Regions from separate parts of the Thermoanaerobacter sp. CM-CNRG TB177 genome, predicted to be linked through region 2. Evidence: riboswitches for the same ligand, from Rfam matches in the RefSeq annotation. Region 2 holds a riboswitch; the other holds the start of a gene.
What was found. Region 2 has a riboswitch for S-adenosylmethionine ahead of I4N53_RS07855 (methionine ABC transporter ATP-binding protein). Riboswitches for the same ligand answer to the same signal wherever they lie in the genome.
Positions count from the first base shown of each region.

Region 1: linked by a shared signal. The riboswitch ahead of I4N53_RS05320 (methylenetetrahydrofolate reductase) and the one ahead of I4N53_RS07855 (methionine ABC transporter ATP-binding protein) in region 2 are both predicted to bind S-adenosylmethionine.

Region 1 covers NZ_JAFCAC010000053.1:75,344-80,930, reverse strand. The annotation lists gene I4N53_RS05325 (homocysteine S-methyltransferase family protein) at 1-2,154, opposite strand, end outside; gene I4N53_RS05320 (methylenetetrahydrofolate reductase) at 2,168-3,079, opposite strand; SAM riboswitch class I at 3,143-3,247, opposite strand; gene glgP (alpha-glucan family phosphorylase) at 3,533-5,173, shown strand; gene I4N53_RS05310 (glucose-6-phosphate isomerase) at 5,203-5,587, opposite strand, start outside.
Region 2 covers NZ_JAFCAC010000065.1:51,494-57,080, forward strand. The annotation lists gene I4N53_RS07835 (MFS transporter) at 1-734, opposite strand, end outside; gene I4N53_RS07840 (Chromate resistance protein ChrB) at 750-1,277, opposite strand; gene I4N53_RS07845 (NFACT family protein) at 1,476-3,188, shown strand; gene thpR (RNA 2',3'-cyclic phosphodiesterase) at 3,213-3,761, opposite strand; SAM riboswitch class I at 4,125-4,247, shown strand; gene I4N53_RS07855 (methionine ABC transporter ATP-binding protein) at 4,318-5,352, shown strand; gene I4N53_RS07860 (methionine ABC transporter permease) at 5,345-5,587, shown strand, end outside.

The DNA.
Region 1 (5,587 bases), on a different contig from region 2:
TTCTCCTTTTACATCTTTTCCTAAGTCAATTACATCATATCCATAGTTTTCAAGCAAAACTTTTACTATATTTTTTCCTATGTCGTGAACATCACCTTCAACAGTTGCAAGGATTATTTTGCCTTTAGATACTGAACCTTTTGGAAGCTTTTCTTTTATTATCTTAAAAGCGCTTTGCACCACTTCTGCAGAGCTCAAAAGTTGTGGCAAGAAATATATGCCTTTTTCATATCTATCTCCCACTTCTTTTAAGGCAGGAATTATTATGTTATCAACTATAGAAAGAGGCTGAACTTCCTCCTCTAAAATATTTTTTACTATATCTTCTACTCCTGACTTTTTGCCTTCTAAAATCTGGATATAGAGTTTTGATTTTAAATCTTCTTCTTGAATTTTTTGTTGTTCTTTCTCTTTGATCTCCTCTTTTTGCTTTTTCCCATATATATTCAGATAATTCACACTGCCTTTATCTTTATTTAGTAAAACCATTGATGCCCTCAAAGTGTCCATCATGGCTTCATCGCAGGGATTTATAATAGCAGTAGTAAGCCCATAAGATGCTGCCATTGCTAAAAAAGTAGAGTTTATCAACCTTCTTTCAGGTAAACCAAAGGAAACATTGCTAAGTCCCACAACAGTATTTGCTCCTAACTCTTCTTTAGCCAATTTTATCGCTTCTAAAGTCTCAATTGCAGCCTCCTGCTCAGAAGAAACCGTCAGCACAATACAATCTATCAATATGTCCTCTTTAGGTATGCCATACTCTTCCGCTTTTTTTATAATTTTTTTCGCATTTTCAATTCTTTCATGTCTATCTTTGGGAAGCCCTTTATCTCCTACAGTAAGTCCTACAACACAAGCTCCGTATTTTTTGACAATAGGAAGCACTTCTTTTAAACTTTCCTCTTTTGCACTTACAGAGTTGATTATGGGTCTACCTCTTAAAATTCTTATAGCTTTTTCTACAGCTTTAATATTAGTGCTATCTATTTGAAGAGGAATGTCTACCACATTTTGTATTTCAGAAACTACTTTAGGAAGTAATTCTTCTTCGTTTACCCCAGGAACTCCCACATTTACATCCAATATTTCCGCTCCGCATTTTTGCTGTTTTATAGCTTCCTCTACTGCTAAACTCACATTTCCCGCCAAAAAAGCCTCACTTAACTTCTTTTTTCCAGTAGGATTTATACGTTCCCCTATAACCCTTAAAAGATAATTTTCACCTATGAAAACTGTTTTTGTATTGGAAGCTACAGCTGTAAATTTGTTGACTTTGACTTTTGGCTTTAAATCTTTTACAGCTTTTTTAACAAGTTTTATATAGTGAGGAGTAGTACCGCAGCACCCTCCCACTATAGAAGCGCCTTTTTCAACAAGAGAAGGAAAGAAACTAGCAAATTCTTCTGGTTTTAAGTCGTAAACTGTTTTGCCGTCGCGAATGACAGGCATACCTGCATTAGGTTGTGCAATAATAGGTATGCGAGAAACTTGAGACATTTTTTCCACTACACTTACCATTTTATCGGGACCTGTCGAGCAGTTAACGCCAATGGCATCCAATCCTAACCCTTGTAAACTAACTACTACAGTTATAGGGTCTGACCCCATGAGAGTCCTTCCATCTTCTTGAAAAGTCATTGTACATATAACTTTCATGCTTGAATTCTCTTTAGCAGCAAGAATGGCAGCTTTTGCCTCCAGCATATCTGACATTGTTTCAATTAAAACAATATCTGCTCCCGCTCTTTCTGCAGCTATAACTACTTCTTTAAAAACATCATAAGCTTCGTCAAAAGTCATGTCTCCATAAGGGGTCAAAAGTTCTCCAATAGGTCCTATAGAAAGTGCCACAGGTTTATCTTTGGAAGCTTCTTTGGCAATTTTGACAGCCTGAGTGACAATATTGAAAACCTCATTTTCCAGTCCATATTTTGCTAATTTTATTCTGTTAGCGCCAAAGGTATTTGTCTCAATCACATCCGCTCCTGCTTCTATATAGGACCTGTGGATATCAAATACTACTTCTGGATGGGTTATATTCATATATTCGGGACACTCTCCAGTTTTTAAACCCCTCTCTTGAAGTTGTGTCCCCATTGCTCCATCAAAAACAATCACTCTATTTGAAAGTTCTTTAAAAATGTCTAACATTTTTAACCTCCATTTAATTCATCTGTACGTTATTTTCTGCAAAATCACAGACTAAATCATCGACTCTTGAAATTATTTCTAACACAACATTTGTACTCCCTAAAGGCATAATGTGAATTCCTGCAACTTCACTGCGTATCCGCTTTATAAACTCTACAGCTATGTTTATTCCCTCTTCTCTTCCTCCATCCTTTAGCCTTTCTAAAACTTTTTCTGGAATATCTATACCTGGCACTTTTTCATTTAAATTGACTGCCATTTTATAGCTTTTAAGAGGTAATATGCCTATCAAAAGTGGTACATTGAAATTTTTAATCTTTTCAATAAACTTAAATAAAATTTCCTCATCATAAACCGGTTGTGTTTGAATAAATTCTACCCCTGCCTCTATCTTAACTTTAAGCTTCTCTAGTGCTTCATCCCTTAAATCATTTGGATTTGCAGTCGTACCGGCGCAAAATTCTGTTGGGGAATCTAATTTATTTCCATTGTAATCATAACCTCTATTAAAAGCACTGATAATCTTTAAAAGCCCAACAGAATCCACATCATACACCCCTTTAGCCTGAGGAGTATCTCCACGGGAAGGGTCATCTCCTGTCAAGGCTAGTATGTTTCTCACACTTAACGCATAAGCTCCTAAGAGCTCTGACTGAAGGCCTATCAGATTTCTGTCTCTACAGGTCAAATGAAAAATAGCTTCAATGTTTAAGTGGTCTTGTAAAAGGTGAGCGACTGCTATAGGACTCATCCGCATATTCGCCATAGGACAGTCCGTTATATTTAAGGCATCTACAATGCCTTTTAATTTTCTCGCTTCTTCAATAGTTTTCGTTATATCTACCCCTTTTGGCGTAGAAATTTCTGCTGTCACAACAAACTTCCTTTTCTTAAGTTTAGTACACAAATTTTCATTTTTCAACATCTACATCGCCTCCATTTTTAAAAATAAAAAAGTCTCTTCGCCAAAAGAAGAGACACCAAAACTCTCTCATCTTTCAGCGAAACGCTGCTGGAATTGGCACCAAGACGCATATAAAATGCCGGTTGCCGGGTTTCATCGGGCCAGTCCCTCCACCACTCTTGATAAGAGATTTAAAGTATTAACTTGTTAAACTATTTAAGCTATATAATACTATGGTTTAATTCCCCTGTCAATACGAAAATTTTTTATGCTTTCAAATGAACTTAAAAATTCTTTTTACAACACTGGCAATTATTTATATTATGGCATTTACTGAATGGCCTGCACTTTGAGACAGAAATTATTAGAGCAAATTCAACACTTTTTTCTTTTTTAATCTTTGTGCAAACCCTTGCATAATAGATTTTTTAATATTATAATATACTTAACACTTGAAAAATGAGGAGGTTTAATATGAATAACGAAAAATTACCAAGAGTAGCCTATTTCTGCATGGAATACGGCTTACAATCAGATTTTAAACTATATGCTGGTGGTCTTGGAATCTTAGCAGGAGACCATCTAAAAGCCGCAAAAGAATTAGGTATGCCTTTAGTAGGAATAGGCATACTGTGGAAACAAGGTTATACAGAACAACATATCGGTGAAGACGGATACCCCTATGATGCCTATCGCAATTACACACGTAAGTACGACTTTTTAAAGGACACTGGAGTAAAGGTAAAAGTAAAAATAAGAAATAGAAATGTGTATTGCAAAGTATGGTTGATAGACAACTTTGACAATGCTCCTCTGTATTTGCTTGACACAGATATACCAGAAAATGGGGACAGATGGATAACAGGTCAACTTTATGGATGGTTTGGTGAAGAAAGAGTTGCACAGGAAATAGTATTAGGCATTGGCGGAGTAAGAGCTTTAAGAGCTTTGGGAATTGATGTTGATGTTTATCATTTTAACGAAGGGCATGCAGTATTAGCAGCCATTGAGCTTATAAGAGAAAAAATGGAAAATCAAAATATGAGTTTTGAAGAAGCATGGAAAGCCACAAGGGAAGAAGTAGTATTTACAACCCATACCCCTGTTAAGGAAGGAAACGAATCTCACGATTTAGAACTTCTTATGTATATGGGTGCAAACAATGGCCTTTCAATTGAGCAAATGGCCCAAATTGGTGGCGTTCCTTTTAATATGACAGTCGCAGGTTTGAGACTTTCTCGCATTGCAAACGGTGTCTCAAAACTTCACGGTCAAACTGCAAACAAAATGTGGGAACATGTTGACAACAAGGCTCCTATAATTTCAATAACAAACGGAATTGATAGAAACACTTGGGTAGATAAAAGAATAATAGAAGCCTACAACAAAGGTGAAGGACTTTTAGAAACTCATAATATTTTAAAACAAGAATTAATTGATTTTGTATATCAAAGGACAGGAGTCAAATTAGACGCTGATAAACTTTTGATAGGTTTTTCAAGGAGAGCTGCTCCTTACAAAAGAAGCGACCTTATATTTACAAATGACGAAGTCATAGGTAATTATCTAAGGTCTAAAAAAATACAAATGGTGTTCTCAGGAAAAGGTCATCCACTAGATGATGTGGGTAAAAAAATTGTCACAAAATTAATAGAGATGACAAAGAAATATCCTGAAAGCGTAGTATTCTTAGAAGATTACGACATGACAATAGGAAAAATGCTTACTCGAGGCGCTGATGTGTGGTTAAACAATCCAAGAAGACCAATGGAGGCCAGTGGTACCTCCGGCATGAAAGCCGCCATGAACGGAGTACTAAATTTAAGCATTTTAGATGGATGGTGGCCAGAAGCTTGTATAGACGGAGTAAATGGCTGGCAATTTGGAGATGGTTTTGAGTCTGACAATATAGAAGAATTAGACAAACACGACCTTGAAGCACTTTATGACGTCCTTTTAAATAAAGTAGTTCCAACCTACTACAACGATAAAGCGAAATGGGAAAATATGATGAGAGAAAGTATAAGGACGACTTATGAAGCTTTCTCAGCTAATAGAATGTTAAAAGAATACTACGATTTAATGTACACAAAAAATAAGTCAACCCCTATTTAAAAAGGCCGCGCAATTGCCCGGCCTTTAATTTATTTTCCCAATCTTTTTTCTAACAATTCTTTTTCTTTTTCATATCCTGGTTTTCCTAAAAGTGCAAACATGTTTTTCTTGTAAGCCTCTACTCCTGGTTGGTCAAATGGATTAACCCCATTTATATATCCGCTTATAGCACAAGCCATTTCAAAGAAGTAGACCAGATTGCCAAAATAGTAAGCTGATATTTCAGGGATATTTACTACAAGGTTAGGAACATTCCCATCTGTATGAGCCAATAATGTACCTTCAAAAGCCTTTTTATTGACAAAATCTATAGTTTTTCCTGCTAAAAAGTTAAGCCCATCTATATTGTCCTTGTCTTCATTTATAACTATATCTTTAACAGGTTTTTCAACATTTAAAACTGTTTCAAAAATA
Region 2 (5,587 bases):
TACACCAAATACAAAAGTATAACATCTGACTCGCTAAATCCCACATTTTTCGCCCTTAAAAGCAAAAACTGATTAGAAGAATTACCTAAGGCAAAAATTAAAATAACTATTAAAAACATTTGAAGGCGTCTATCAAGACTTCTCCAAGAAAATGAAAGCTTTTTTGAAAGTTCACGTTTTACTGTGCTTTCCTTAGCAAAAAACAGCACAAAAACTCCTAAAAAAGCTGGTATCAGAGAATACATAAAAACCGCTTTATAATCTCCTCTATAAAAAGTCAAAAAATAATACGCCAAAGCAATTCCAATCGTCGCACCTAAAGTATCCAATGCTCTATGAAGTCCATATGCTCTTCCAATGTTTTCTTTATCTACAGCTTCAGCAATCAAAGCATCTCTTGGGGCTGTCCGTATTCCTTTTCCAAATCTGTCACTGGTTCTACCTAAAAACACCCATCCCCACGAAGTAGCAAAATACAAAAACATTTTTCCTATAGTAGAAAAAGAATATCCAGCTATAGCTAAAGGCTTTCTTTTACCTACTTTATCAGATATGTATCCTGAAAAAACCTTAAGTATACTAGCTAAACTTTCTGCAAACCCTTCAATGATACCTACTATTGTAGGGCTTGCCCCAAGTTGAGAAGTGAGAAAAAGTGGAATCAGAGGATATACCATTTCAGTAGATATATCTGTAAGAAGACTTGTCAACCCCAAAATAATTACATTTAACAATTAAAATGCCTCCCTTCACTCTTTATTATTTTCATAAACCAATGAAGCAAAATATTCAAAGTCTCGACTGGCTTTTTCTAATAAATCCTTAACCTCTTTTTTCATTTCACACTCAAACACATCTCTTTGGGCTACTTTTTCAAACCACTTATATAACTTATTCAGCTCATCTTCATTTTCTTCTAATTCTGCAAAAGTAAAATTTTTTCTCGCTATCTCTTTTTCAATCTCTTTAAAAAACTCTTCACATTGTTCCTTTATTTCACTATATTCTTCCATTCTTTGATGATTAAATTGTTTTACCACATCTTTCTCTATTTCTTTATCAAGGGCCACTACTTCAAAGGCTTTAAAATCTCCTCCAAAACCTTTAATTTCGTACTTTAACTTCTCTATTTCTTTTAAAAACCTTTCCATGTAAGGCACAATACATACAGACTGTTGTAAATACAAAGCACCAATTTTTTTTATTCTTCTCCATATAGTAACCCTAGCTGTTGACGAATCACTTGGGACCTTATACACAAAAAGTAACCACTTCAACTTTCCACCTCCTCTATCTTTCTTTCTCTTGCTTTTCAATTTTCTACTTACGGCAATTAAACTTTAATTCCTATTTTTACATCTTGTTTTATTGTAACAAATGTTACAACCAAAATCAATACAATTAATTTTTCCCTATTAAACCCTTCGATTTCATGGTATACTTTTTATATACAATAAAATCTGGAGGTTATAACTATGGCTTTAGACGGCATAACTTTACATGCGATAACAAAAGAATTAAAAGAAGAAATTGTTGGCGGAAGAATTGATAAAATATATCAACCTGAAAAAGAAGAATTAATCTTTATAATACGAAACAAAGGCAAAAACTATAAACTGCTATTGTCTGCTAATGCAAATTATCCAAGAATATATCTTACAGAAGAAAATAAAGAAAATCCTGCTGAGCCTCCAATGTTTTGTATGCTTCTGAGAAAATTTCTTCAGGGTGGTAGGATAATAGATATAAAACAAGTAGAATTTGACAGGATAGTAAAAATTGATATAGAAACAAAAGACGAATTAGAAAATCAAACAATTAAAACTCTAATTATTGAAATAATGGGAAGACACAGCAATATCATATTAATTGACAAAGCTAATCAAACGATAATAGATAGCATAAAAAGAATATATTCCGATATGAGTAAAGTAAGAGAAGTACTACCTGGGAGGCAATATGTCTACCCACCACTGCAGGAAAAGTTAAATATAAATAATCTCTCGCTACCTTCTTTTAAAGAAGCTGTTAATAATTACAAGTCAAAAAAAATTGAAAAAACTCTAGTAGATATTTTGCAAGGATTTAGTCCCACTTTAGCAAGAGAAGTTGCTTTTAGATGTAATGTATCTGACAGATTTGTAGAATCATTAGAAAATGAGCAAATCGAAAATCTATATCAACACATAAAAAAAATATATGAAGATGTTTTAAGCTTAAATTTAAAACCATGCATTGCTTTTCAGAAAAATGAAGTTATTGACTTTTCTTGTGTTGATTTGACTCAATATATTACAAAAACTTATTTCCCTACAGTAAACCAAGCTGCTTGTAAATTTTTCAGTGAAAAAGCAAATATAATAAATTTGCAAGCAAGGTCCTCGGATTTAAGAAAAATCATCAACAACAATTTAGAAAAACTTTATAACAAACTAGATAAACTTCAACAAGAATTAAACGAAGCAAAAAACGCTGACACTTTTAGACTTTACGGCGAACTTATAACAGCAAATATGCACCTTCTAAAAAAAGGAATGGAAAACTTGAAAACTATAAACTATTACACTGGCGAAGAAATTGAAATACCCATTGACAAAAAATATTCCCCTTCAGAAAATGCCCAAAGATACTTTAAAAAATACAGCAAGTTAAAAAATGCCAATAAAATAATAGAAAAACAAATATCCGATACTCTCGAGGAAATAACTTATTTAGAGGGTCAATTAGTGAACCTGGAAAACTGTACATTGCCATCAGAAATAGAAGAAATAAAAAATGAACTATTTGAACAAGGGTATATACATAAGCAACAAAAGAAAAAAATATCACGACAAACTCTTTCTCAACCATTGCATGTAGTATCCTCAGACGGGTTTGACATATATATAGGAAAAAATAACACTCAAAACGATTATCTAACGTTAAAATTCGCAAATCCTAACGATATATGGCTTCATACAAAAGACATACCAGGGTCCCACGTCATAATCAAGACAAATAACAAACCAGTTCCTGAAGCAACACTTATAGAAGCTGCAAAATTAGCCGCTAAATATAGCAAAGCGAAACATTCTTCAAATGTACCCGTTGATTATACCTTAAAAAAATATGTAAAAAAACCTTCTGGTGCAAAACCGGGCTTTGTAATATACACAAACCAAAAAACCCTTTATGTAAATCCAGAGTAAGATGCTTTTTAAGCATCTTACTTCTTATCTTAAAGGCACACTAAATATAGGAATATATTTTCTTCTATTTTCTTGTATAACACTCTCATACAAAAAAACTGTATCGACCAAAATATCATTTTTCTTTTGTTTTTCAAAAAGATTATTTACTTCTTCTATTCCAATGTTTAAACGTATATCTCTGGCAATGGTAATGTGGGAAGTAAATTTTCTCTCATCTTTTTTAAATCCAATTTTATGCAATTCCTCATCTATATTGTCATGCAATTTATTAAGAAAAGGATTTTCTTCTGTACCTACCCACAATACTCTCATGTCTTTATTACCTTTAAAAAAACCTACTTTATCAAATTTTATATAAAAGGGGTTAATACTTTTTGCAGCAACTTTAACAGCATCTTCTATTTCGGTTATGCTTTCCGCCTCGACTTCTCCTAAAAACTTTAAAGTTATATGGAAATTATCTTTATGAGTCCATCTTCCTTTTATCGTATAATTTTTCAGTACCTCCTGAAATCTCGATAATTCATCTGTAGCTTTTTCACCTAACTCGATCCCAATAAATGTCCTCATGTTACTCCTCCTTTGCCTATTTCCTTGGAAATAATTGTATTGGAATTTTTGTTGTGCTTATTAAAATTATAACAAACAATAACAGAAAAAAGTCCATCCTAATGGTCTACTGCTACTTTCTTTTTCACAATTTATTCTTCTGGCATATGTCTAAATATTTCCATTATATCATTATTGAAATCTAATTCAAATCGTAGTATAATGCTATTCAGATTATCGTTCATAAGAGGCAATCTCTTTCTTTGATTTTTGATTTTTACAAAAAATTTGCACTTACACCATGATTTTTTGACCTATTGACAAAAGTCCAGGACAATGCTAATATTCTAATTAAATTGTTTAAAGTGAATAATAATATAAAAACTCTTATCGAGAGCAGGTGGAGGGACTGGCCCGATGAAACCCGGCAACCGGTGGCCGAAAGTTTTATACTTCCGGCTGCACGGTGCTAATTCCTGCAGAACGTTGAGTTCTGGCAGATAAGAGGATTTCAAAAACCTCTTCGCGCTGTCAGAAGAGGGTTTTTTATTTTTATTTTGGAAAAGGAGGGCTTTCTTTGATCCGTATCAGAAATCTCACAAAAATTTACCACTCAAGTTCAGGAAATGTCAAAGCGCTGGAAAATGTCAACCTCAACATAGAAAAAGGTGATATTTTTGGAATTATAGGCCTTAGCGGCGCAGGCAAAAGTACTCTTCTGCGTTGCATAAACATGCTTGAAAAGCCCACTTCCGGCTCGATAGAAATAGATGGTGTTGAAATGACTCGGCTTTCTCCCTCTGAATTAAAAGAAATGCGGAAAAAAATAGGCATGATATTCCAGCATTTTAATCTGTTATCATCCAGAACTGTCAGAGGCAATGTAGCTTTCCCTTTAGAAATTGCCGGCCTGGACAAAAGGACAATCGATAAAAAAGTAGATAATCTTCTGGAGCTAGTAGGGCTTTCCGACAAGTCTGACAACTATCCTTCTCAGCTTTCAGGCGGTCAAAAACAGCGGGTAGGCATAGCACGAGCCTTAGCAAATGATCCAAAGGTTCTGCTGTGTGATGAACCAACTTCAGCACTGGACCCGGAAACAACTCTTTCTATTTTGAACCTTTTAAAGGATATCAATAGGCAGCTGGGAATTACCATAGTGCTGATAACTCACGAAATGAATGTCATTAAACAAATTTGTAACAAAGTGGCAGTCATTGAAAAAAGCCGTGTGGTGGAACAGGGTCCTCTTCTCGAAATATTTAAAAAACCTCAGACAGAAACCGCTCGCAATTTTTTGAAATCTATAACTTTATCAGAAATTCCTAAAGAACTAAAAGATAGGATTAAAAATCTGTCTCACGGGTACTTGGAAGGCAAGATTGTTAAAATTGGCTTTTTGGGAGAAATTACAGCAAAGCCCATTATATCCAATATTGTAAGAAAATTTGACGTTGACACCAACATACTTTACGGAAACATTGACCACATCCAAGGCACTCCCTACGGTACTCTCGTGGTTGAACTCCGAGGAAAAAACAATCGAACAGATGATGCCCTGGAATATCTAAAAAAGCTGGGACTCGATGTGGAGGTGATTGAAAATGTCTGAAACTATAAACTTATTGCTGGTCGGAACGTGGCAAACTATATACATGGTAGTGGTATCAACGTTCATAGCAACGATTTTCGGGGTACCCCTCGGAATCCTGCTGATGGTAACCGACAGGAATCAGATACTGCAAAACGAACTTTTAAACAAAATACTAGGCACTATTGTAAATATTTTTCGCTCTGTGCCTTTTGTAATACTTTTAATCGTGCTTATACCTTTTACACGATTGCTT